Regions from separate parts of the Pseudomonas sp. Z4-7 genome, predicted to be linked through region 1. Evidence: predicted binding sites of a transcription regulator. Region 1 holds the regulator's gene; each other region holds the start of a gene.
The links. Region 1 encodes FliA, which starts transcription of late flagellar genes. Its sites were predicted from a motif close to CTAAAGTTTNNNNNNNNNNNGCCGNTAA; they were not measured.

Region 1 (7,943 bases):
TGAGCTGGCGAGCCAGGTCACGAACCAAGCGCGGGAAGCGCCCGAAGACTTTCTTGATCGGCTGCATCCGGGTCTTCATGACCGCGGTCTGCAGGTCAGCCGTGACCACGTCGAGGTTCGACACGGCCTTGGACATCGCTTCGTCCTGGCTGTTGAGGCCCAGGCGCACCAGGCGGTTACGCACCAGCACCAGTTCGCCGACCATGTTCATGATTTCGTCCAGGCGCGCGGTGTCGACCCGAACGGTGGTCTCGGCTTCGCTCGCCGGTTTCTCCGCAGGGGGCGCAGACGGCGCACGGGCTGGTGCCGGCGCTGCGGCGGCGGCAGGCTTGGGTGTCTCGGCCTTCGGGTCCGGTGCCTTGGCAGCGGGCTTGGGCACGGCCTTGGCGGCCGGCGCAGCAGTGGCGGCGGCAGGCGCGGCGGTGGCCGTCCCGACTTCGCTGAACTTGCCCTTGCCGTGCAATTCGTCGAGCAGTGATTCGAACTCGTGGTCGCTGATCAGGTCGCCACCGGCGGCGGCCGCGGTTGGCTTGGCCGGGGCTGGCGCAGCAGCGATGGCCGAATCCAGCGCATCGACGGCAAAGGTGCCCTTGCCGTGCAACTGGTCGAGCAACGCTTCGAATTCGTCGTCGGTGATGTCGGAGTTATCCCCCGCAGCCTTTGGCGCGGCCGGGGCCGCCGGGGCGGCAACGGCATCAGGAGCGAACTGGCCTTTGCCGTGGAGCTGGTCGAGCAACGACTCGAACTCGGCGTCGGTGATTTCATCACTGCCGGCGGCAGCGGCGGCTGGCGCCGCAGCGGTTGCGGCGGGTGCGGCCGGAGCCTCGGCCTGGGCCTTGACGGCACTCAGCGAGTCCAGCAGCGACTCAAATTCGTGGTCGGTAATGTCACCCGATTCCTCGGCAACCGGCTCTTCAGCAACAGGCTCGGCGACCGGCGCGGCTTCGTCAGCCGACTGCGGCTCCGCCAGGCGCGCCAATGCAGCAAGCAGCTCAGGCGTGGCGGGGGTGATCGGCGAACGCTCGCGCACTTCGCTGAACATGCTGTTGACCGCATCCAGCGCTTCGAGCACGACGTCCATCAATTCCGAGTCAACGCGACGCTCACCCTTGCGCAGGATGTCGAACACGTTTTCGGCAATGTGGCAGCACTCCACCAGCTCATTGAGCTGGAGGAAGCCGGCGCCTCCTTTTACAGTGTGGAAACCGCGAAAAATTGCATTGAGCAGATCCGCATCATCTGGTCGGCTTTCCAGCTCGACCAGCTGTTCGGACAGTTGCTCTAGAATCTCGCCGGCCTCAACCAGGAAATCCTGAAGGATCTCTTCATCGGCGCCGAAGCTCATTAATGGCTGCTCCTAAAATAGGGCTAAAACTCAAAATCCAAGGCTGGACAACAAATCGTCCACATCGTCCTGACCGGACACAACGTCTTCTCTTTTATCGGCATGAATCTGCGGACCTTCACCCTGAGAGAGATGTTTTTGTGGATCTTTTTCAGCAAGTATCGCCGCACGGTCGTGTTCGATGCCGGCAAAGCGATCAACCTGGCTGGCCATGAGCACCAGTTTGAGCAAATTGCTTTCCACTTCGGTAACCAACTGGGTCACGCGCTTGATCACCTGGCCTGTCAGGTCCTGGTAGTCCTGGGCCAGCAGGATGTCATTGAGATTGCTCGCCACGGCGCGGTTTTCGCTGCTGCTGCGCGTCAGGAAACCGTCGACCCGACGGGCCAACTCGCGAAACTCCTCGGCACCGACTTCGCGACGCATGAAGCGCCCCCAATCGGTACTCAACGCCTGGGCTTCCTCGCTCAGGCCGTTGACCAGCGGAGTAGCGCTTTCCACCAGGTCCATGGTGCGGTTGGCCGCGGCTTCGGTCAGCTTGACCACATACCCCAGGCGCTCGGTGGCGTCGGTGATCTGCGAGACTTCCTCGGCCTGTGGCATGTTCGGATCGATCTGGAAATTGACGATCGCGCTGTGCAGTTCACGGGTGAGCTTGCCGACTTCCTGGTACAGCCCGCGGTCACGGGTCTGGTTGAGCTCATGAATCATTTGAACCGCGTCACCGAAGCGGCCCTTTTCAAGGCTGTCGACCAGTTCGCGGGCATGTTTTTTCAGGGTCGATTCGAAATCGCCCATTGAAGATTCGTTGTCCATAGCTCCCCCGTGGCGCCGTTAACCGATGCGTTCGAAGATTTTTTCGATCTTCTCTTTCAACGCCTGGGCCGTGAAGGGTTTGACCACATAGCCGTTTACACCGGCCTGGGCCGCTTCGATGATCTGCTCGCGCTTGGCTTCGGCGGTGACCATCAGCACCGGCAGGTGCTTGAGTTTTTCATCGGCGCGCACGTGGCGCAGCAAGTCGATACCGGTCATGCCGGGCATGTTCCAGTCAGTCACCAGAAAGTCGATGCTCCCGCTGTTGAGGACTGGAATGGCAGTGGTGCCATCGTCAGCCTCGACCGTGTTGGTGAACCCGAGGTCACGCAACAGGTTTTTTATGATCCGCCGCATCGTTGAGAAGTCATCAACGATGAGGATTTTCATGTTCTTGTCCAATTCGACCTCCAAGCAGTCTTAAACGCGCCCAGCACCTGGACGCGCCATTTCAATCAATCCGGCACAACACTCGACAACGGTATGGAGTCCCACGGATGGAGACTGGCCCGGCACATGCCATGCCAGCCCCGCTCGCAGCGTCCCCACACTGCCTGTCAGCGCGCTCGCCACTCCCCCAAACGCCCCCGCAAGCGGGCCGCGCACTGGCTGTGTAACTGGCTGACCCGCGATTCGCTGACCCCCAGGACCTCACCGATTTCCTTGAGGTTCAGCTCTTCGTCGTAGTACAGCGCCAAGACCAGTCGCTCACGCTCCGGCAAATTGGCAATCGCATCCGCCAGCGCGCTCTGGAAACGTTCGTCTTCCAGGTCACGCGACGGCTCCATGTGAGCACTCGCATTGTCCTCGTGCAGCCCTTCGTGCTCGCCGTCCTGCAAAAGGTCGTCGAAACTGAACAGGCGGCTGCCCAAGGTATCGTTCAAAATCCCGTAATAATCATCGAGACTCAACTGGAGTTCGGCCGCAACTTCGTGATCTTTAGCGTCACGCCCGGTTTTAGCTTCAATCGCGCGGATTGCGTCACTGACCATACGGGTATTGCGGTGCACCGAACGCGGCGCCCAGTCGCCCTTGCGGACTTCATCGAGCATCGCTCCGCGAATCCGGATACCGGCATACGTTTCGAAACTGGCGCCCTTGCTCGCGTCGTATTTGTTCGACACTTCGAGCAGGCCGATCATGCCCGCCTGGATCAAGTCTTCGACCTGGACGCTGGCCGGCAAGCGTGCCAGCAAGTGATAGGCGATGCGCTTGACCAACGGCGCATAACGCTCGATCAGTTCGTACTGGGCGTCCCGTGCCGATTTTTTGTAGAGATGGTTGTAACCGCTGGCTGTCATAACACGGGCCCTGCCGTTTGTTGCACGAGACGCTCGACGAAAAATTCCAGATGCCCGCGAGGGTTGGCCGGCAGCGGCCAGGTATCGACCTTCTGGGCGATAGCCTTGAACGCCAGCGCGCATTTGGAACGTGGAAAAGCTTCATAGACGGCACGTTGCTTCTGGACAGCCTTGCGTACGCTTTCGTCGTAAGGCACTGCGCCGACATATTGTAGGGCGACGTCCAGGAAGCGATCCGTGACCTTCGTCAACTTGGCGAACAGGTTGCGTCCTTCCTGCGGGCTCTGGGCCATGTTGGCCAGGACGCGGAATCGGTTCATGCCATAGTCGCGGTTAAGCAGTTTGATCAGGGCGTAGGCATCGGTGATGGAGGTCGGTTCGTCGCAAACCACCAGCAGGACTTCCTGGGCGGCGCGGACAAAACTGACCACCGAGTCACCGATACCGGCGGCCGTGTCGATCACCAGCACATCGAGGTTGTCGCCGATGTCGCTGAAAGCCTGGATCAGGCCGGCGTGCTGCGCCGGCGTCAGGTGAACCATGCTTTGGGTACCGGAGGCGGCCGGCACGATGCGAATCCCGCCAGGCCCCTGGAGGAGCACGTCGCGCAGTTCGCAGCGGCCTTCGATCACGTCCGCCAGCGTGCGCTTGGGGGTCAGCCCCAGCAGCACGTCGACGTTCGCCAGGCCCAGGTCGGCGTCCAGCAGCATGACCCGTCGGCCAAGCTCTGCCAGAGCCAGGGACAAGTTCACTGACACGTTAGTCTTCCCGACGCCACCTTTGCCGCCGGTCACCGCGATCACCTGTACGGGATGCATGCTGCCCATGTTCGTTCTTTACCTTGTCTTACTTAGACGGAGGCCACATTACTGGCTGCGCGTTCGCATACGGAACAATGCATGGCAGACCATCGATGTAGGTACAAAAAATATTCATGATTACCTCAGCCGACCTGCTTGGTCGGGCTGTGGTAGATGTCAGCGAACATGTCAGCCATGGCTTCGTCGCTGGGTTCTTCCTGCATTTGCACACTCACGGCACGACTGACCAGTTGATGACGGCGCGGCAGATGCAAATCATCCGGGATCCGCGGCCCGTCGGTCAGGTAGGCCACCGGTAGTTCATGACCGATCGCCAGGCTCAACACCTCGCCCAGGCTTGCCGTTTCGTCCAGCTTGGTCAGGATGCAGCCGGCCAGCCCGCAGCGTTTGTAGCTGTGGTATGCGGCGGTTAGAACCTGTTTCTGGCTGGTGGTTGCCAACACGAGATAATTTTTTGACTTGATGCCACGCCCGGCCAGGCTTTCCAACTGCATGCGCAGGGCCGGATCGCTGGCTTGCAGGCCGGCGGTGTCGATCAGCACGACGCGCTTGCGCAGCAGTGGTTCCAGCGCCTGGGCCAGCGATTGGCCCGGATCCACATGGGTCACCGACACATTGAGGATCCGGCCCAGGGTCTTGAGTTGCTCCTGGGCGCCGATGCGGAAACTGTCCATGCTCACCAGGGCGATGCTCTGGGCGCCGTACTTGAGTACATAACGGGCGGCGAGCTTGGCCAGGGTGGTGGTCTTGCCCATGCCGGCCGGGCCGACCATGGCAATCACCCCGCCCTCTTCCAGCGGCTCGACTTCCGGCGTGGCGATCATCCGCGCCAGGTGCGCCAACAGCATGCGCCAGGCCTGGCGAGGCTCTTCGATATCGTTGATCAGTGCCAGCAGGTCGCGGGACAACGGGCCGGACAAGCCGATGCGTTGCAGGCGACGCCACAGGTTGGCCTGGGCCGGACGGCTGCCTTGCAGCTGGTTCCAGGCCAACGAGCCAAGCTGGACTTCCATCAGCTCACGCAGGCTGTTGAGTTCAAAGCGCATCGAGTCCAGGGCACGTGGGTCGACACCCGCGGCTGGCGCGGCTGGCGCCGGTACCGGACGACGCGGCTCGGCCTGGGCTGGCTCGATCAGCGGTTCGGCAGCGGTCAGCGGCAGGCCGGCCGTCAATGGCTGGCCGGCGAACAATTGACGATTGGTCCCCGCGCTGCCTTCGCCTTCGCTGCTGCGCAGGCTCAGTTCGGCCTGGGCGCTGGCGATGCGCGACTGGGTCTTGCGCAGCTCATCCTCAAGCTCCATGTTCGGAACCCGTGGGGCCAGCGCCGACAATTTGTAATCCAGGGCAGCCGTCAGCTCGACACCGCCGGCGATCCGGCGATTACCGATGATGGCTGCTTCAGCGCCCAGCTCGTCACGTACCAGCTTCATGGCCTGACGCATATCGGCGGCAAAAAAACGCTTCACTTGCATAAACCACTACCTCAGCCGTTGGGCCCTACTGTCGCAACGATGGTCACTTGCTTGTTGTCCGGTATTTCCTGGTACGCCAGCACATGCAGCCCCGGGACCGCGAGGCGACCGAATCGCGAGAGCATCGCGCGAATCGGACCGGCCACCAGCAGGATCACCGGTTGGCCTTGCATCTCTTGCCGCTGGGCTGCTTCGATCAACGAACGCTGCAGCTTCTCGGCCATGCTTGGCTCCAGCAGAACACCCTCTTCCGAGCCTTGTCCTGCCTTCTGCAGACTATTGAGCAATATCTGTTCCAACCTTGGCTCCAGAGTGATCACAGGCAGCTCAGACTCAGTGCCTACAATGCTTTGGACGATTGCGCGGGATACGCCGACTCGCACCGCAGCGACCAACGCGGCGGTATCTTGACTCTTCGAAGCGTTGTTGGCGATGGCTTCGGCGATACTGCGAATGTCGCGCACCGGGACCTGTTCGGCCAACAGCGCCTGCAACACCTTGAGCAACTGCGACAGCGACACCACGCCCGGCACCAGCTCCTCGGCCAGTTTTGGCGAGCCTTTGGCCAGTACTTGCAGCAATTGCTGGACTTCCTCGTGGCCGATCAGCTCGCTGGAGTGCTTGTACAAAATCTGGTTCAAGTGGGTCGCCACCACGGTGCTGGCGTCTACCACGGTATAACCGAGCGATTGCGCCTGGGCCCGCTGGCTGATTTCGATCCACACCGCTTCCAGGCCGAAAGCCGGATCCTTGGCGGTAATACCGTTGAGCGAACCGTAGACCTGTCCTGGGTTGATCGCCAGCTCGCGGTCAGGATAGATCTCGGCTTCGGCCAGGATCACGCCCATGAGCGTCAGGCGATAGGCGCTTGGGGCCAGATCGAGGTTGTCGCGGATATGCACGGTGGGCATCAGGAAGCCCAGGTCCTGGGACAGCTTCTTGCGCACGCCCTTGATCCGGGCCAGCAATTGACCACCCTGGTTGCGGTCGACCAGTGGGATGAGGCGGTAGCCGACTTCCAGGCCGATCATGTCGATCGGCGTCACATCGTCCCAACCCAACTCCTTGGTTTCCATGGCCCGCGCCGGCGATGGCAGCAGTTCCTGCTGACGCTTGACCTCTTCCAGCGCCTGGACCTTTTGCCCGTTCTGCTTTTTCCAGAACAGGTAGGCGCCACCAGCAGCCAGGGCAGCCATGCTCAGGAACGACACGTGGGGCATGCCCGGCACGATACCCATCACCGCCATCAGGCCGGCCGCCACGGCCAGGGCCTTGGGCGAAGCGAACATCTGGCGATTGATCTGCTTGCCCATGTCTTCGGAGCCCGAAGCACGGGTCACCATGATCGCGGCAGCTGTGGATAACAACAGTGATGGCAATTGCGCCACCAAACCGTCACCGATGGTCAGCAAGGCGTAGACCCTGCCAGCATCACCGAACGTCATACCGTGCTGGAAGATACCGACGGCCATCCCGCCGATGAGGTTGATGAACAGAATCAGCAGGCCGGCGATGGCGTCGCCACGCACGAACTTGCTCGCACCGTCCATGGAACCGTAGAACTCGGCCTCCTGAGCCACGTCAAGACGACGAGCCTTGGCCTGGTTCTGATCGATCAGGCCGGCGTTGAGGTCGGCGTCGATCGCCATCTGCTTGCCGGGCATCGCATCGAGGGTGAAACGCGCGCTCACCTCGGAAATCCGCCCGGCACCCTTGGTCACCACGACGAAGTTGATGATCATCAGGATGGCGAAAACCACGATACCGACCACGTAGTTACCGCCGATCACCACTTCACCGAAGGCCTGGATCACCTTACCGGCGGCAGCGTGGCCGTCCTGGCCGTGGAGCATGACCACGCGAGTGGACGCCACGTTCAGCGCCAGGCGCATCAGCGTCGCCACCAGCAGGATGGTTGGAAACACCGCGAAATCCAGCGGCCGCAGAGCGTATACGCAAACCAGCAGTACCACGATGGACAGCGCAATGTTGAACGTGAAGAACACGTCGAGCAGGAACGGCGGTATCGGCAGCATCATCATGGCAAGCATGACCAGCAGCAACAGCGGCACACCCAGATTCCCCCGGCTGAGGTCGGCTACGTTGCTGCGTGCGGTGCTGAATAACTGAGAGCGATCCACCAATATTCCCCGTTCCTGTGAAGCAAACTTTTGACGCCCGGAGGGGG
Region 2 (7,943 bases), 2.4 Mb from region 1:
GGCTGGTAGTAGTCGTAGTAGGAGACGAAATACTCGACGGCGTTGTTCGGGAAAAACGCCTTGAACTCACCATACAATTGCGCCGCCAGGGTCTTGTTCGGCGCCAGCACCAGGGTCGGCCGCTGCACCTGGGCGATCACGTTGGCGATACTGAACGTCTTGCCCGAGCCGGTCACACCGAGCAAGGTCTGGTGCGCCAGCCCGGCCTCGATGCCTTCCACCATCAGGCGGATGGCTTCCGGCTGGTCGCCGGCGGGCTGGAAGCGAGTGACTAGCTGGAATTCAGACATGACATAACCCCTGGGTTCACTCCCGTCGGCCAGGCGACAGGAACGAGAAAGACCGAAACGACTGACGTCGCCCGAGGAAAAAGCTGGAATGCACACAATGTGGAGGTGATTGCCTTCGCTTTCAAGACGAACGTCCTACACGCCTTGCAGACTTTGACGCTGCGAAGGGACTAACGGTCGAAAAAAATCGAAAATACTTACGCTAAACGCCGAATAGCCTGTCGCCCTGTCCGGTGATGGCCTCTATACTAGCTCCCCGTTTGTGCACCGCTCTAGTGCATTCGGCTGGAGCGCGACACGTCCTCTCACCCTCCATTCAGAGCCGCGCAATAATGAGCCTGTTTTCCGCTGTCGAATTGGCACCACGCGACCCCATCCTGGGCCTCAACGAAGCTTTCAACGCCGACCCCCGTACCAATAAGGTCAACCTGGGCGTGGGTGTTTACTGCAACGAGGAAGGGCGCATTCCGTTGCTGCGCGCCGTGGTCGAAGCCGAGACGATTCGCGTGGCTCAGCACGTTTCCCGCGGTTACCTGCCGATCGACGGCATTGCCGCCTATGACCAGGCAGTCCAGACCCTGCTGTTCGGCAAGGATTCCCCGCTGATCGCATCGGGCCGCGTCATCACCACCCAGGCCGTGGGCGGCACGGGCGCACTGAAGATCGGTGCCGATTTCCTCAAGCAATTGCTGCCGGACGCGGTCGTGGCCATCAGCGACCCAAGCTGGGAAAACCACCGCGCGCTGTTCGAAACCGCCGGTTTCCCGGTGCAGAACTATCGTTACTACGACGCCGCTACCCACGACGTGAACCGCAGCGGCCTGCTGGAAGACCTCAACGCCCTGCCCGACCGTTCGATCGTTGTGCTGCATGCCTGCTGCCACAACCCGACCGGCGTGGACCTGAGCCCGGAAGACTGGAAAAACGTCCTGGCCGTGGTCAAGGCCAAGAACCACGTGCCGTTTCTGGACATGGCCTACCAAGGCTTTGGCAAAGGCATCGACGAAGACGCGGCGGCCGTGCGCTTGTTCGCCGAGTCGGGCCTGACCTTCTTCGCCTCCAGCTCGTTCTCCAAGTCGTTCTCCCTGTACGGCGAGCGTGTCGGCGCGCTGTCGATTGTCAGCGAGTCGAAGGAAGAAAGCACCCGCGTGCTGTCCCAGGTCAAGCGCGTGATCCGCACCAACTACTCCAACCCGCCGACCCACGGCGCCAGTATCGTCGCCGCCGTGCTCAACAGCCCTGAGCTGCGCGCACAGTGGGAAGAAGAGCTGGCCGAAATGCGCCTGCGCATTCGTGGCATGCGTGAGCAGATGGTCGACATGCTGGCCAAGGCCGCGCCGCATCACGACTTCAGCTTCGTCGCCCGCCAGAGCGGGATGTTCTCCTACTCCGGCCTGACCGTTGAACAAGTGACCCGCCTGCGCAACGAGTTCGGCATCTATGCCCTGGACACCGGCCGCATCTGCGTGGCCGCGTTGAACCAGAACAACATCGATGCGGTGACCAAGGCCATCGTCCAGGTGATCTGACGCTCGATGAAATGAAAAACGGGAAGCCTTCGAGCTTCCCGTTTTTTTTCGGTTGAATCCGCCCCCCGTGGCGAGGGAGCTTGCTCCCGCTGGGCTGCAGAGCAGCCCCAAAATCAGCCACCGCGGGATATCAGCCTGGTTGGTTGGAACAGCCTGGGGCTGCTTCGCAACCCAGCGGGAGCAAGCTCCCTCGCCACAAAAGCGGGCCAGAAAAGGCAGGCCACAAAGCAGCGAACGAAATGCTCGTCAAGCCTACAGCTCCGTCGCCCGCTGGCTCGCCGCATCGTCGTAGATGACATACAACGACTCGGCGACCTGGCTCTTGATCGCCTTGGTACTCTCGAGCCCCAGGACAAATCCCTCGGCCTTGCCACCGGCGCGGTTCAGTTCTTCCGGGGTGCTGGCCTGGGTGATGGCGTCGTACAGTTTTTCAGCGTGAGGGCCCACGCCCTTGGGCAGACTGATCTGGGCGGTGCTCACAGGAACACCTCGGCGCAATCGATTGTGTGAAGTGGTAACAAATGGTTCATGGCGCGTCCCTTGATGTCGGCGAATGGCCGGCAGCGCATCCTGCCACTTCCGGGCGTCCATGGTAGCCCTCTCTCGCCGTCGCGGTAACTGCCATTCGTTTGATTGGTCACCGATGGGCTTCAGGCCGCTCCGCCCGCAATAGAAGCTTGACTTCTCTTTTCCAATCAGTAACATACGCGCCATTCCGCGATAGCTCAGTTGGTAGAGCAAGTGACTGTTAATCACTGGGTCCCTGGTTCGAGTCCAGGTCGTGGAGCCAGACAGCAATAATCAAAGCCCCTGAATCGAAAGATCCAGGGGCTTTTTTGTGGGCGCTTTTCAGCCAAACGGCGACTGATCGCCGCATACCGCCTGGCTGAGGTCGCTACCGGAACAATAATCTGGCGCCAACCAGGCACTATGGTCTGAATCCTGCTTTATTTTTCGACGACTCAAGCTGTCACGAGCGTGTCATGGCAGTGCCGCAAACTGTCAACGTCCGCCGCCGCAGCTCATAACAACAAGGACGAAGCCATGCCCACACAAAATCCCCACCGCATCGTCGGCCTGTGCACTTCCAGCAAGGTCTACAACGTACTGACCGAGCTCAAGCACCTGGAAGGCCACCGCAGCGCCAAGTTCCTTTCCCTGCTCGCGGAAAACCTGGTTCGCAAGGGCCTGCTCAATGAACAGGAAGTGGTGCACATGCTCGACCTGGTGGTCGATTGAGCGGCATCGATTCCTACTATTGAAGCGGTTGATTTTTCCCCATCCCGCATGAGACGTAAGGTAACCCCATCGACTGATGGAGGTTTCCCATGCCCAAGGTTCAAATCATGTCTGTCATTGGCAGCGCCGTCCCCGCCCCACTTCGGGAGCGCGGACTGTTGGCTTGCTGGTATCTGGTGCAGGACGGCGTCACCGTCAGCGGCCCGCTGACTTCCCTACCCGCCGCCCAGGCCTTGTCGCAACGTATCGGTCCCTACCTGTTGAGTGCCTAGGGCAACTGCACCCGCGGCTTGCCCTCGACGAACAGCGCCCAGCAGGACATGAACAGCGCGGCGATCAGTGGCCCGATGACAAAACCATTGAGGCCGAATACGGCCAGCCCGCCGAGCGTCGAGACCAAGACCATGTAGTCGGGCATCTTGGTGTCCTTGCCGACGAGGATCGGGCGCAGGAAGTTGTCCACCAGGCCGATCACGAAGACCCCGAACAGTGCCAGCACCACGCCCTGCCAGATCGCCCCCGACAGCAGGAAATACACCGCCACTGGCACCCAGACAATGCCCGCCCCCACCGCCGGCAGCAGCGACAGGAAAGCCATCAGCACCGCCCACGGCAACACCGTCGGGATACCCAGGATCCAGAAAATCAGGCCGCCCAGGGCGCCCTGAGTGATCGCCACCAACAGGTTACCCTTCACCGTCGCCCGCACCACCCGGTTGAACTTCAATTGCAGGCGGCGCTTCTGGTGCTCGGCCAGCGGAACGGCCGAGCGCACCTTGCGCACCAGCTCCGCGCCGTCACGCAGGAAAAAGAACAACAGGTAGAGCATCACGAAGAAGCTCACCAGGAACTGGAACGTACCCTGGCCGAAACTGAACGCCTGGGTGGCGAAAAATTCGCTGCCCTGCATGGCGCTCTTGACGATCTTGTCTCGCAAGCCACTCAGGTTGCCCAGGCCGAAGCGGTCAAGCAGATGCTGAAAGAACGGCGGCAACGCCTCCTTGAAACGCGCCAGGTAATCGGCGACGTCCAGCTCGCCACTTTCCAGGCTCTTGTACAGCGCCGCCCCTTCCTGGACGAGCAAGGTACTGATGACGATCACTGGCAAAATGGCGATCACCACGCAAATGCTCATGGTGAACAGTGCCGTGACATTGCGCGGCCAGCCGAACTTGAACTGCAAGCGACGTTGCAGCGGCGCAAAGACGATGCCCAGGATGACAGCCCAGAATACCGCCCCATAAAACGGCAGCAGAATCCAGACGAAGGCAATGCTGACCAGGATCAGCAACAACATCTGCGACTTGTTTTGGAGGTTCTTTCGGTTCATGTGCTATCCATGTCATTGGCAGATAGACGTTAGTCAGCCAGGACTCGCCGGAGTGCCGTCGCGTCTGCCATATGCCGGCATTCGAGTTCGCGCCGGGGGATGGGAATGTGGTTCGGGCTGTTGATGCGCGATGTGCGCGAGCTGCCTGCCTGAGATCAAATCGTGGCGAGGGAGCTTGCTCCCGCTCGGCTGCGAAGCAGTCGTAAATCTACGGATGCGGTGTGTCTGATGCTCCGCATGCGGCAGGTTTGGGGCCGCTTCGCGGCCCAGCGGGAGCAAGCTCCCTCGCCACGACTGCGTTGCATTCTGCTGGAAATCGCTTTCGCGAGCAGGCTCGCTCCCACACGGATCATGTTTGGCTCTGCCCGGCAGAAACTGCCGAAGGCTGCGATCCTCCGCTTCCGATAGGGCCTGGTAGCCCAGGCGAAAACATCTGGATCGAAAGCGAAAGATCGCAGCCTTCGGCAGCTCCTGCTGCGCTTGGATCAGATCCGGAACTGCCCCACCAGTTTGCCCAGGCGCTGCCCCAGATCGGCCAGGCTGCGGGAGGTCTGGGCGCTGAGCTGGGTTTCGTCGGCGACAGTGTCCACCGCCACGGCGATCTGATGCACGCTGCGGTTGATTTCTTCGGCCACCGCGGTCTGCTCCTCGGCGGCGCTGGCGATCTGGGCGTTCATCGAGTTGATGGTGCCGATCAGTTGCGCCATGGTGTCCAGGGAGGCGCCCGCCTCGTTGGCCCGTTCCGAGGTGCCGTCGCCGGCCTCGCTGGAACGGCGCATCGCTTCCACCGCGGCATGCGTACCCGATTGCAGGCGATCGATCATGCCCTGGATTTCCTGGGTGCTTTGCTGGGTCCGGCTGGCGAGGGCGCGGACTTCGTCGGCCACCACCGCAAACCCGCGGCCCGCCTCACCGGCACGCGCAGCCTCGATGGCCGCGTTGAGGGCCAGCAGGTTGGTTTGCTCGGCAATCGAACGGATCACACCGAGTACGCTGACAATCGAGGCCACGTCCTGTTGCAGGCTGTCCAGGGACACGCCGCTGCTGCGGATATCGTTCACCAGCGCATGAATCTGCTGGATGCTGCCGGCCACCACGCGCTTGGCGGACTGGCCTTCTTCATCGGTCTGCTGGGCCGCGACGGCTGCGCCCTGGGCACTGCGGGCGACTTCCTGGGCGGCGGAGGACATTTCGTTGATCGCCGTGGCGACCTGGTCGGTCTCGTGGCGCTGGCGCTCCATGGCCTGCTCGGAACGCTGGGCCTGCTCGGACACTTGCGTCACCAGGCCAGTCAGTTGCGACGTCATGTCGGTGATCTGCCGCACCAGGCCATGGATCTTGTCGACGAAGCGGTTGAAGGAACCGGCCAGTTGGCCCAGTTCGTCCTGGCTGGTAATCGCCAGGCGCCGGGTCAGGTCGCCCTCGCCCGCCGCGATGTCGTCGAGGTTGTCCTTCATCAGGTGCAGCGGACGCAGGATGGTATTGGCGAGCACCAGGCCCACCACCGCGATCACCAGCAGCACCACGGCGGCGATCCCGACGATACTCAGGATCACGCCTTGCAGGCGATCGTGGACCTTGGCTTCCACCAGCGCCACCTGACCTTCGATACCGTCGAGGTTGACCGAGCTGCCGACCGCCAGGTCCCACTTGGCCAGGTATTCGGTGTAGCCGAGCTTGGGCACCAGGTCCTTGCTGCCGGGCAGCGGCGAGCTGTATTCCAGGTAATGCGTGCCGTCCTTGGCGACTTTCACCAGGTCGCGGTTGACGTAGACACCGTTCGGGTCGCGGTTGTCCTTGAAACTCTTGCCCACGCCGTCGGGGCTGTTGGCCTTGAACAGGCGAATGGTCTCTGAGTCGTAGCCGAAGAAGTAGCCGTCCTTGCCGTAGCTGATGTTCGACAGCAACTTGATCGCCTGGGCGCGCGCCTCGTTATCGCCAGGCGCGGCGGCATCGTAGAGCGGCTTGATGGCGGTAAGGCCGACCGCGACGTAATTCTGCAGCGTGGCCTTGGCTTCACTGAGCAGACGTTCGCGGGTTTGCTGGACTTCCTTGCTGGCCTGTTCCTTCAAGATGAACGCCGTGGTCAGGCTGATGATCACCGCGGACAGCAATACCGGCAGAATTGCCAGGGACAGGACTTTAGCCTTCAGGCTCAGGCGCATGCTGTTCACTCTTGTTGGTTTTATGGCGTGGTTAACTGGGTTAACGGCAGCGCACGATAAAACTGTAGGACAAGGTGGACAGTCGGTTGGCAGGGTCGCTGGATTCAAGGGCCCCATCGCGAGCAGGCTCGCTCCCGCAGGGTTTGGTGGTGTCCACAACTGCTGTGTTCACACCGATCCCCTGTGGGAGCGAGCCTGCTCGCGAAGAAGACAACCCGGTCTCTGAAGCTACAACACCATCGCCGCCACCCAACCAAACGCCAGCAATGGCAGGTTGTAGTGGAGGAAGGTCGGGACCACGGTGTCCCAGATGTGGTGATGCTGGCCGTCGATGTTCAGGCCGGAGGTCGGGCCGAGCGTCGAATCCGAGGCAGGCGAGCCGGCATCGCCCAGAGCGCCGGCGGTGCCGACGATGCAGACGATCGCCAACGGGCTGAAGCCAAGTTGCAGGCACAGCGGCACAAAAATGGTCGCCAGGATCGGCACCGTAGAAAACGACGAGCCGATCCCCATCGTCACCAGCAGCCCGACCAGCAACATCAACAGCGCACCGATGCCCTTGTTGTGGCCGATCCAAGCCGCCGAGGTTTCCACCAGGCTTTGCACCTGACCGGTGGCCTTCATCACTTCGGCGAAGCCCGAGGCGGCGATCATGATGAAGCCGATCATCGCCATCATCTTCATGCCTTCGGTGAACAGGTCGTCCGTCTCGCGCCAGCGCACCACGCCCGACACCGAGAAAATCAGGAAACCGGCCAGGGCGCCGATGATCATCGAATCGAGCAGGAGCTGGATGGCGAATGCCGCCGCGATTGCCAACCCGGCGACCAACAGGCTGAGCGGGTTGTAGCGCACGGCCACCTGCTCGGCCCTGGCGATCTTTTTCAGATCGTAGACGCGTTTCTTCCGGTAGCTGATAAACGACAGCGCCAGCCCAAAGACCATGCCCAGCGCCGGGATGCCCATCGCATGGGTGACGTTGATGCCACTGACATCGACACCGCTGCGGGCGATGTTGGCGAGCAGGATTTCGTTGAGGAAGATGTTGCCGAAGCCCACCGGCAGGAACATGTAGGGGGTGATCAGGCCGAAAGTCATGACGCAAGCGATCAGCCGACGGTCGAGTTGCAGCTTGGTCAGCACATAAAGCAGTGGCGGCACCAGCAGCGGAATGAAGGCGATATGGATCGGCAGGATATTCTGCGAGGCCACCGCAACCGTCCCCAGCAGGCCGATCAACAGCCATTTGACGCCCGTGCCGCCGGCCGCGTCCTGGCGGTCGACCATGGCCAGGACCTTGTCGGCCAAGGCATGGGCCATGCCGGACTTGGCAATCGCCACCGCAAAGGCGCCCAGCAGAGCGTAGGACAACGCCACCGTCGCACCGCCG
Region 3 (7,943 bases), 3.0 Mb from region 1:
AAAACGGGTGGAATGGGTTGCGCTTCATGTCCAGTCGCGCAACGGCGGCGTTAAGGAAGCCCAGGTCGAAGCTGCTGTTGTGACCGACCAGGATCGCGCGCTTGCAACCGTTGGCCTTCAGGGCCTTGCGCACGCCACGGAAGATATCGGTCAGTGCCGTTTCCTCGCTGACCGCCATGCGCAGCGGGTGGTCGAGCTTGATCCCGGTGAATTCCAGCGCGGCTGCTTCGATGTTGGCGCCTTCGAACGGTTCAACGCGGAAGAAATAAGTGTGGTCCGGGAACACAAAACCTTTTTCGTCCATGCCGATGGTGGTCGCGGCGATTTCCAGCAACGCATCGGTGGCCGAGTTGAAACCGCCGGTTTCTACGTCGACCACGACCGGCAGGTAACCCCGGAAACGGGCTGCCATGGGGTGGCGAGCGCCGCCGGAACCACCGTTGCCGTCCAGTTCGTCGTCGAAATGATCTTCACTCACGCGTTTTCCTCCAGCAGGCGCCAGCGCAGTTTTTCACCGGCGCGCAGCGGGATGACAGTCTGTTCGCCAAACGGCAGGCTGGCGGGGGCAGTCCACTCGTCGCGGACCAGGGTAATGCTATCGGTGTTCACCGGCAGGCCATAGAAACGCGGACCGTGCAGGCTGGCAAAACCTTCGAGCCTGTCCAGCGCGTTGCGCTGCTCGAACGCTTCGGCGTACATCTCGATGGCGGCATAGGCGGTGTAGCAACCGGCGCAACCGCAGGCGGCTTCCTTGGCATGGCGGGCATGGGGCGCCGAGTCCGTGCCGAGGAAAAACTTCGCGCTGCCGCTGGTGGCGGCGTCGAGCAAGGCTTCCTGGTGGGTGTTGCGCTTGAGGATCGGCAGGCAATAGAAGTGCGGCCGGATCCCGCCCACCAGCATGTGGTTGCGGTTGTAAAGCAGGTGATGCGCGGTAATGGTCGCGCCGACGTTGGCCGGGGCCTCGTTGACGAACTGCACGGCATCGCCGGTGGTGATGTGTTCGAACACCACCTTGAGCGTCGGGAAACGCTCCACGACGCGGCGCATGTGCTCGTCGATGAAAATTTTCTCGCGGTCGAACACGTCGACATCGCTGCGGGTGACTTCACCGTGGATCAGCAACGGCATCCCGACCTCGGCCATCGCTTCGAGCGCCGGGAAGATCTTGTCGATGCTGGTGACGCCGGAGTCCGAATTGGTGGTGGCACCGGCCGGGTACAATTTGGCCGCGTGGACGAAGCCGCTGGCCTTGGCCTCGCGGATTTCTTCGGGCTGGGTGCGGTCGGTGAGGTAAAGCACCATCAGCGGTTCGAAGCGGCTGCCGGCCGGGCGTGCGGCCAGGATGCGCTGGCGATAGCCATCGGCCTCGACAGCGTTGCGTACGGGCGGAACCAGGTTAGGCATGATGATGGCGCGCCCGAAGGTGCGCGCGACATCGGCGACGGTATGGGTCAACACAGCACCATCGCGAAGATGAATATGCCAGTCGTCGGGACGCAGCAGGGTCAGGCGGTCGGACATTGGGGGGCTTCCAGGCGGGTCAAACTCTGGGGGAATGCTACCGGAAAAGACCGATGCGGGCACCCGCTATCAAGTTTTGCCACAAGTTACCGATAGCCCCTTCAGGTGTGCCACGAATCCGTGCGGTGTCTCGTACAGGCGTCATGCCCGGTGTTTTTCGATTTCCGTAAGTAAAAAGCCAGTGGAGCCTCCCGTGCGCCAGCGTTATCTAGCCTTGCTCAGCTTGTTTGCCAGCCTTCCTGCGATGGCGCTCACGTTCCAGACTCGTCTGGAGAGCATCGAGTGGACGGTCGAAGGCGACAAGTTCGAGTGCCGGCTGAGCCAGCCGATCGCCGATTTTGGTAGCGGCGAGTTCGTCCGCCGGGCGGGCGAGCAGGCCACGTTCCGACTCAAGGCCTACAACCCGGTGCTGGGTGGCGGTTCCGCGACGCTGCTGGCGGCCGCTGCGCCGTGGCAACCGGGGCGGGGCGACATCAACCTGGGGTCGGTCAGAATCGGCAGCGGCGACGTGTTGTTCAACAGCTCCCAAGTCCAGGCGGGACGCCTGATCAGTGGGTTGATGGAAGGGCGCAGCCCCGTGGTCCGGCGTAATGCCGAGGATGGCCGGGTGTCGGAAGTTCGCCTGTTGCCTGTGCGCTTCAACAAGGCCTTCAGCGACTACCAGGGCTGCGTGGCGAAACTGTTGCCGAAGAATTTCGAGCAGATCAAGCAGACCCAGATCGGCTTTCCTGGCGAGGGGGTTGAGCTCGACGCCCAGGCCAAGGCTCAATTGCAGGTCATGCTCGACTTCATCAAGGCTGACCCGAGCGTCAACCATGTCGAACTCGATGGGCATTCCGACAACAGCGGCAACCGCTTGACCAATCGTGAGCTGTCGCGCCGCCGTGCGCTGGCGGTCATGGATTTCTTCAAGGCCAATGGCTTCCAGGAATCGCAGTTCACTGTGCGTTTCCACGGTGAGCGTTATCCGCTCGTGCCTAATAACAACGCTGCCCATCGCGCCAAGAACCGGCGTGTGGTGGTGCAACTGGATCGAGTGGCGGCCACTCAGGCGCCAGCGGCCCAGCCCACCACGCCAACCCCGCCAGCAACGCCAGCTGTGCCTGCGGCGACGCCCGCTGCGGCACCCGGCAAGGCTCCGGCGCCGGTCGCCCCCACCAAGGCCGTGGCGCCCGCAGCGGCGACTGCAAGAACTTCCTGAGGCCATTCTGATCGTCGCGCCATCGACATAATCTGTCGCTTCGTCGTCATAAGCTGTCGCGCCTCTGTAAATTATCCGCGCTGGACGTTAGACTTCCCGGCTTTCCGTACAACCCGTGGAGTGATGGCATGGCGGACGTAAACAAGGTCGTTCTGGCGTATTCCGGCGGCCTGGACACTTCGGTGATCCTCAAGTGGCTGCAGGACACTTATAACTGTGAAGTGGTGACGTTCACCGCTGACCTGGGGCAGGGCGAAGAAGTTGAGCCTGCCCGCGCCAAGGCTCAGGCCATGGGCGTCAAGGAGATTTACATCGATGACCTGCGCGAAGAGTTCGTCCGCGACTTCGTGTTCCCGATGTTCCGCGCCAACACTGTTTACGAAGGCGAGTACCTGCTGGGTACCTCCATCGCCCGTCCGCTGATCGCCAAGCGCCTGATCGAAATCGCCAACGAAACCGGCGCCGACGCCATTTCCCACGGTGCTACCGGCAAGGGCAACGACCAGGTACGTTTCGAGCTGGGCGCCTATGCCCTCAAGCCGGGCGTCAAAGTCATCGCCCCGTGGCGCGAGTGGGACCTGCTGTCCCGTGAAAAACTGATGGACTACGCCGAGAAGCATGCGATCCCGATCGAGCGTCACGGCAAGAAAAAATCCCCGTATTCGATGGATGCCAACCTGCTGCACATCTCCTACGAAGGCGGCGTGCTGGAAGACACCTGGACCGAGCACGAAGAAGACATGTGGCGTTGGACCGTCTCCCCCGAGAAGGCTCCCGATACCCCACAATACCTTGAGCTGACCTATCGCAACGGCGATATCGTTGCCCTCGACGGCGTGGAAATGAGCCCGGCCACCGTCCTCGCGACGTTGAACCGTATCGGCGGCGAACACGGCATCGGTCGCCTGGACATCGTTGAAAACCGCTATGTCGGCATGAAATCCCGTGGCTGCTACGAAACCCCCGGCGGCACCATCATGCTGCGTGCTCACCGGGCGATCGAGTCGATCACCCTGGACCGCGAAGTGGCTCACCTGAAAGACGAGTTGATGCCCAAGTACGCCAGCCTGATCTACACCGGCTACTGGTGGAGCCCGGAGCGTCTGATGCTGCAACAGATGATCGATGCTTCCCAGGCCCACGTGAACGGCGTCGTGCGCCTGAAGCTGTACAAGGGCAACGTGATCGTGACCGGGCGCAAGTCCGACGAGTCGCTATTCGATGCAAACATCGCGACCTTCGAAGAAGACGGTGGCGCCTACAACCAGGCCGACGCGGCCGGCTTCATCAAGCTCAACGCCCTGCGCATGCGCATCGCGGCGAACAAGGGTCGCAAGCTGTTCTGACCCGGCTGCTTAAAAAAGGCCTGCCTTGCGCAGGCCTTTTTTTTGCGCATTGTCTCGTCCTGAATAATGTTATTGCCGAGGAATATCATTGATCGCTTTCCCTGGTTTATAACAAAAGTAAATTTTTGAATTGAGTAACGCAAATAGGCTTCGGAAATAACGATATTGTGCTGCTTTCTCTTCCTTGGAATTTTTTTCTGCAGGAAGCAGGCGTTTGGGCATGAATAGATCAATTACTTTGTATGAGAAAAGTCCCACGTCTAATAACAAGTCAGGTGTGTTTTTTGCCGAAGCCGAGCTGTCATCGGGGAGCCGTGGCGCGTCAGAATCACTCCATCGCTGCGACGGGAAAAATCATGGCGCGTTATGTTACGGGTTATTTGTAGGATTTTTCTGCATTGCTTGTAAGTTTTGTCTTTCGGTGCGAACGGCTTGCTACAGCGGCATCCCACGGGTGAAATGACTACGCTATTGTGCGTGCTCTAAAAATTCGAACAGCTAAGTTGGATTTGCCCATGAATAAAGTGCTGATCGTGGATGATCACCCCGTCATTCGTCTTGCTGTACGTTTGTTAATGGAGCGCCATGGATATGAAGTCATCGCGGAAACAGACAATGGCGTCGATGCGTTACAGCTGGCGCGCGATAAAATGCCCGACATCGTTGTTCTCGATATCGGGATCCCGAAGTTGGACGGACTGGAGGTTATCGCGCGCCTGACCACCAATCCTTCGCCCCTGAAAGTGCTGGTGCTCACCTCTCAGTCGCCAGGGCATTTCTCGATGCGATGCATGCAGATGGGAGCGGCCGGTTATGTGTGCAAGCAACAGGACCTGACCGAGTTGTTGAGTGCAATAAAAGCGGTGCTCTCGGGCTACAGTTATTTTCCCAACCAGGCGTTGCATACCGTGCGTTCGAGCCTGGGCAACGCCAGCGAGTCGGATATGGTCGATCGTTTGTCCGGACGAGAGATGATGGTCCTGCAGCAGCTGGCCCGTGGGAGAACCAACAAGGAGATTGCCGACGGGATGTTCCTGAGCAACAAGACAGTGAGTACCTACAAGACCCGACTGTTGTTGAAGCTCAATGCTCGCTCACTGGTCGACCTGATCGAGCTGGCACAGCGTAACGGATTGGTGTAAGTCCAAAGCCCACGTGCTCGGTAAAAGGCCTCCGTCAGGGAGGCTTTTACGAGTCAGAGGTCAAAATCATAGTCGGCCAATTGTTTCTGCAAGCGACGCTCTTCCAGCAGGTTATCGATGGTGCGACGTTTGCTCAGGTTGGTTTTCGCCACTTCCACGACCACAGGTTCCGCATCGTCAGCCTCGACGGCGATGAAATCGTCTTCTACATCCAGTTGTTCTTTGCCAGCGCTCATGGGTTCGACTCCAGGCTAAGACTGCCATTGGCGCTCCTTATAGCGATAAACCTGCGGCGGGTAAAAAAGATTTTTTCAATCGCTCGATCAAAGAAAGCAATAGCGCCTCAATCGTCAGATGTCTTGTGCTTGTATTCGCACAGGTCTTCGATTCGGCAGCTGCCGCAACGGGGCTTTCTCGCCAGGCAGACGTAACGTCCATGGAGGATGAGCCAGTGGTGGGAATCCAGGAGGTATTCCTTGGGGACAAATTTCATCAATTTCTTTTCCACTTCCACGACATTTTTGCCCGGAGCAATCCCGGTACGGTTGCTGACGCGGAAAATGTGCGTGTCGACTGCCATCGTCAGCTGACGAAACGCGGTGTTGAGCACCACGTTGGCGGTCTTGCGGCCGACGCCTGGAAGGGCTTCCAGCTCTTCGCGGGTCTGCGGGATCTCGCCGCCATGACGCTCTATCAGCAGGCGGCAGGTCTCGATGACGTTTTTGGCCTTGCTGTTGAACAGCCCGATGGTCTTGATGTATTCCGACAGCCCTTCGACCCCCAAGGCGTGGATCGCTTGCGGCGTATTGGCCACGGGAAACAGCTTGGCTGTGGCCTTGTTGACGCCGACGTCGGTGGATTGGGCCGACAGGATTACCGCGATCAGCAGCTCGAAGGGCGAGGAGTAGGCTAGTTCGGTTTTCGGCTCCGGGTTGTCTTCATGAAAGCGACGGAATATTTCCAGGCGTTTTGCGGCGTTCATGGGCGCGGCGTTTCCTCTAGGGGTGGATGGGGTTTGCTGGCCGTCCAGGCCTGGTGGGCCGCCAGCAGCAGGCCGAGCAGGATGAACCCGCCCGGAGCCAGCAGGGCCAGTGGGACGCCATTGCCGGTCAATTCGCGCAGGGCGCTCAGAATGGCCATCAGGAGGCCAGACTGGCCCGCAAGCCTGAGGCGGTCAGCTACCCGGGATTCGTCCACTGGCGCTTGATCCAGCGCTACGCAGCTCAAGGCGATCCAGCCGAGGTAAAGGCCTGACGATGCATACCACTCCGGCAGCCAGGCCTGCGTGACCAGGCTTGCGCAAGCACTCAAGGCTGCGGCCAGCAGGATAGCGGCAACCAGCCGCTGATAAGTCGTGCAGCGTGGCCCGGCCAGCGCCATGGCCCAGCCATGGCCGAAGCTGATCAAAACCCAGGCCAGCCACACCCCCAGTGCATTCGTCAGCGAGCTGCTTGCACCCACCAAGGGCACGAGCAGCAGGCCACGGGTCAATACCGGCTTATTCATTGGCACTCGCTCCGGTCAGGTGGGCCTGGTGCTCATCGAAATAACGCAGCGCATCGTGGATCGCCTGGAGCACCGCGCGCGAGGTCACCGTCGCGCCGGCCAATTGATCGAACTGGCCCTGGTCCTTTTTCAAGGCCCAGCCGTCATCGGTCGGCGCCTGGCGCGACTTTCCGGTGAATGTCCGCAGCCAGGCATTCGGCCAGTCGGCGATTACCGCGCCCAGGCCGGGTGTTTCCGACTGGCGCAGGGTTTTAACGCCAAGCAGGCGGCCGCTGGGGTCGATGGCGATCATCAATTCGATGCTGCCCTCATAGCCCAACGCCTGGCTGCGCAACAGCACCGCGCTGGGCTGGCCGTTGCGGGTCGCCAGGTAACCGCCCAGCAACCGGCTGTGGCTCAACTCAACCGGCGTCGTTATGACTGGTTGCGCCAACGGCTGGTTGTCATAACGCTCGAAGGGCAATACCTCGAGCAAGGTCCTGCCGGCCAAGGCTTGCCGTTGGGCTTCGATGCGTCCGGCCAGATTGATCTGCATGAGGTACGTGGCGCCGATGCCGAGGCCGGCCAGGACGATCAGGATCAGCACGCCGCCGGGTCTTTTCATGTCAGTGCTCGCCTTTGTCGTGCCTCGGCGAGACGATCCAGCGCAGGCACGCCGAGGTTCATCAGCAGCACGGCAAACGCCACGCCGTCCGGGTAGCCGCCCCAGGTGCGAATCAGGTAGACCAGCGCGCCCACGCCAGCCCCGAACAACAGTCGGGCGAGCGGGGCCTTGGCGCCTGACACCGGTTCGGTGACGATGAAAAATGCGCCCAGCATGGTTGCCCCGGTCAACAGATGAAACAGCGGCGAGCCATGGGAGTCCGAGCCCGAGCCGTTCCAGCACAGCAGGCTCAAGGTGAACAGGCTGGCAAGCATGCCCACCGGCGCGTGCCAACTGAACACGCGCTGTTGCAGCAGGAACAAGCCACCGGCGAGGAAGGCCAGGTTGGCCCACTCGACACCGCGTCCACCCCAACGACCGAACGCCGGATTGCTGGCGAACAGCTCGTCGACGGTCAGGCTTGTGTTGATTCGCAGACTGTCCAGCGCCGTGGCGCCGGCCCATCCGTCGGGCGCCTGGGCAATGCCGGCGACTTGTCGCAGACCTTCGAGAAAGTCCATGTCATGGGGCGCGGGCCATTGGCTCAGGTGCTGGGGAAACGCCACCAGCACCAGGGCATACCC

Region 2: the regulator FliA is predicted to act here: its motif matches at 6,594-6,621, upstream of J3P91_RS08780 (methyl-accepting chemotaxis protein).
Region 3: the regulator FliA is predicted to act here: its motif matches at 1,590-1,617, upstream of J3P91_RS05800 (flagellar protein MotY).

Annotation. Positions count from the first base shown of each region.
Region 1 is NZ_CP071642.1:4,346,479-4,354,421, forward strand. Features, by position in the region: gene J3P91_RS19485 (chemotaxis protein CheA) at 1-1,345, opposite strand, end outside; gene J3P91_RS19490 (protein phosphatase CheZ) at 1,376-2,161, opposite strand; gene J3P91_RS19495 (chemotaxis response regulator CheY) at 2,180-2,551, opposite strand; gene fliA (RNA polymerase sigma factor FliA) at 2,719-3,462, opposite strand; gene fleN (flagellar synthesis regulator FleN) at 3,459-4,289, opposite strand; gene flhF (flagellar biosynthesis protein FlhF) at 4,406-5,755, opposite strand; gene flhA (flagellar biosynthesis protein FlhA) at 5,767-7,896, opposite strand.
Region 2 is NZ_CP071642.1:1,959,951-1,967,893, reverse strand. Features, by position in the region: gene uvrB (excinuclease ABC subunit UvrB) at 1-290, opposite strand, end outside; gene J3P91_RS08810 (amino acid aminotransferase) at 623-1,819, shown strand; gene J3P91_RS08805 (hypothetical protein) at 2,072-2,299, opposite strand; tRNA gene J3P91_RS08800 (tRNA-Asn) at 2,534-2,609, shown strand; gene J3P91_RS08795 (hypothetical protein) at 2,864-3,058, shown strand; gene J3P91_RS08790 (hypothetical protein) at 3,148-3,330, shown strand; gene J3P91_RS08785 (AI-2E family transporter) at 3,327-4,388, opposite strand; gene J3P91_RS08780 (methyl-accepting chemotaxis protein) at 4,874-6,553, opposite strand; gene J3P91_RS08775 (Na+/H+ antiporter family protein) at 6,782-7,943, opposite strand, start outside.
Region 3 is NZ_CP071642.1:1,334,652-1,342,594, forward strand. Features, by position in the region: gene rnt (ribonuclease T) at 1-478, opposite strand, end outside; gene pyrC (dihydroorotase) at 475-1,521, opposite strand; gene J3P91_RS05800 (flagellar protein MotY) at 1,715-2,722, shown strand; gene J3P91_RS05805 (argininosuccinate synthase) at 2,851-4,068, shown strand; gene J3P91_RS05810 (hypothetical protein) at 4,138-4,290, opposite strand; gene J3P91_RS05815 (response regulator transcription factor) at 4,584-5,210, shown strand; gene J3P91_RS05820 (PA3496 family putative envelope integrity protein) at 5,264-5,446, opposite strand; gene nth (endonuclease III) at 5,554-6,192, opposite strand; gene J3P91_RS05830 (Rnf-Nqr domain containing protein) at 6,189-6,716, opposite strand; gene J3P91_RS05835 (RnfABCDGE type electron transport complex subunit G) at 6,709-7,320, opposite strand; gene J3P91_RS05840 (RnfABCDGE type electron transport complex subunit D) at 7,317-7,943, opposite strand, start outside.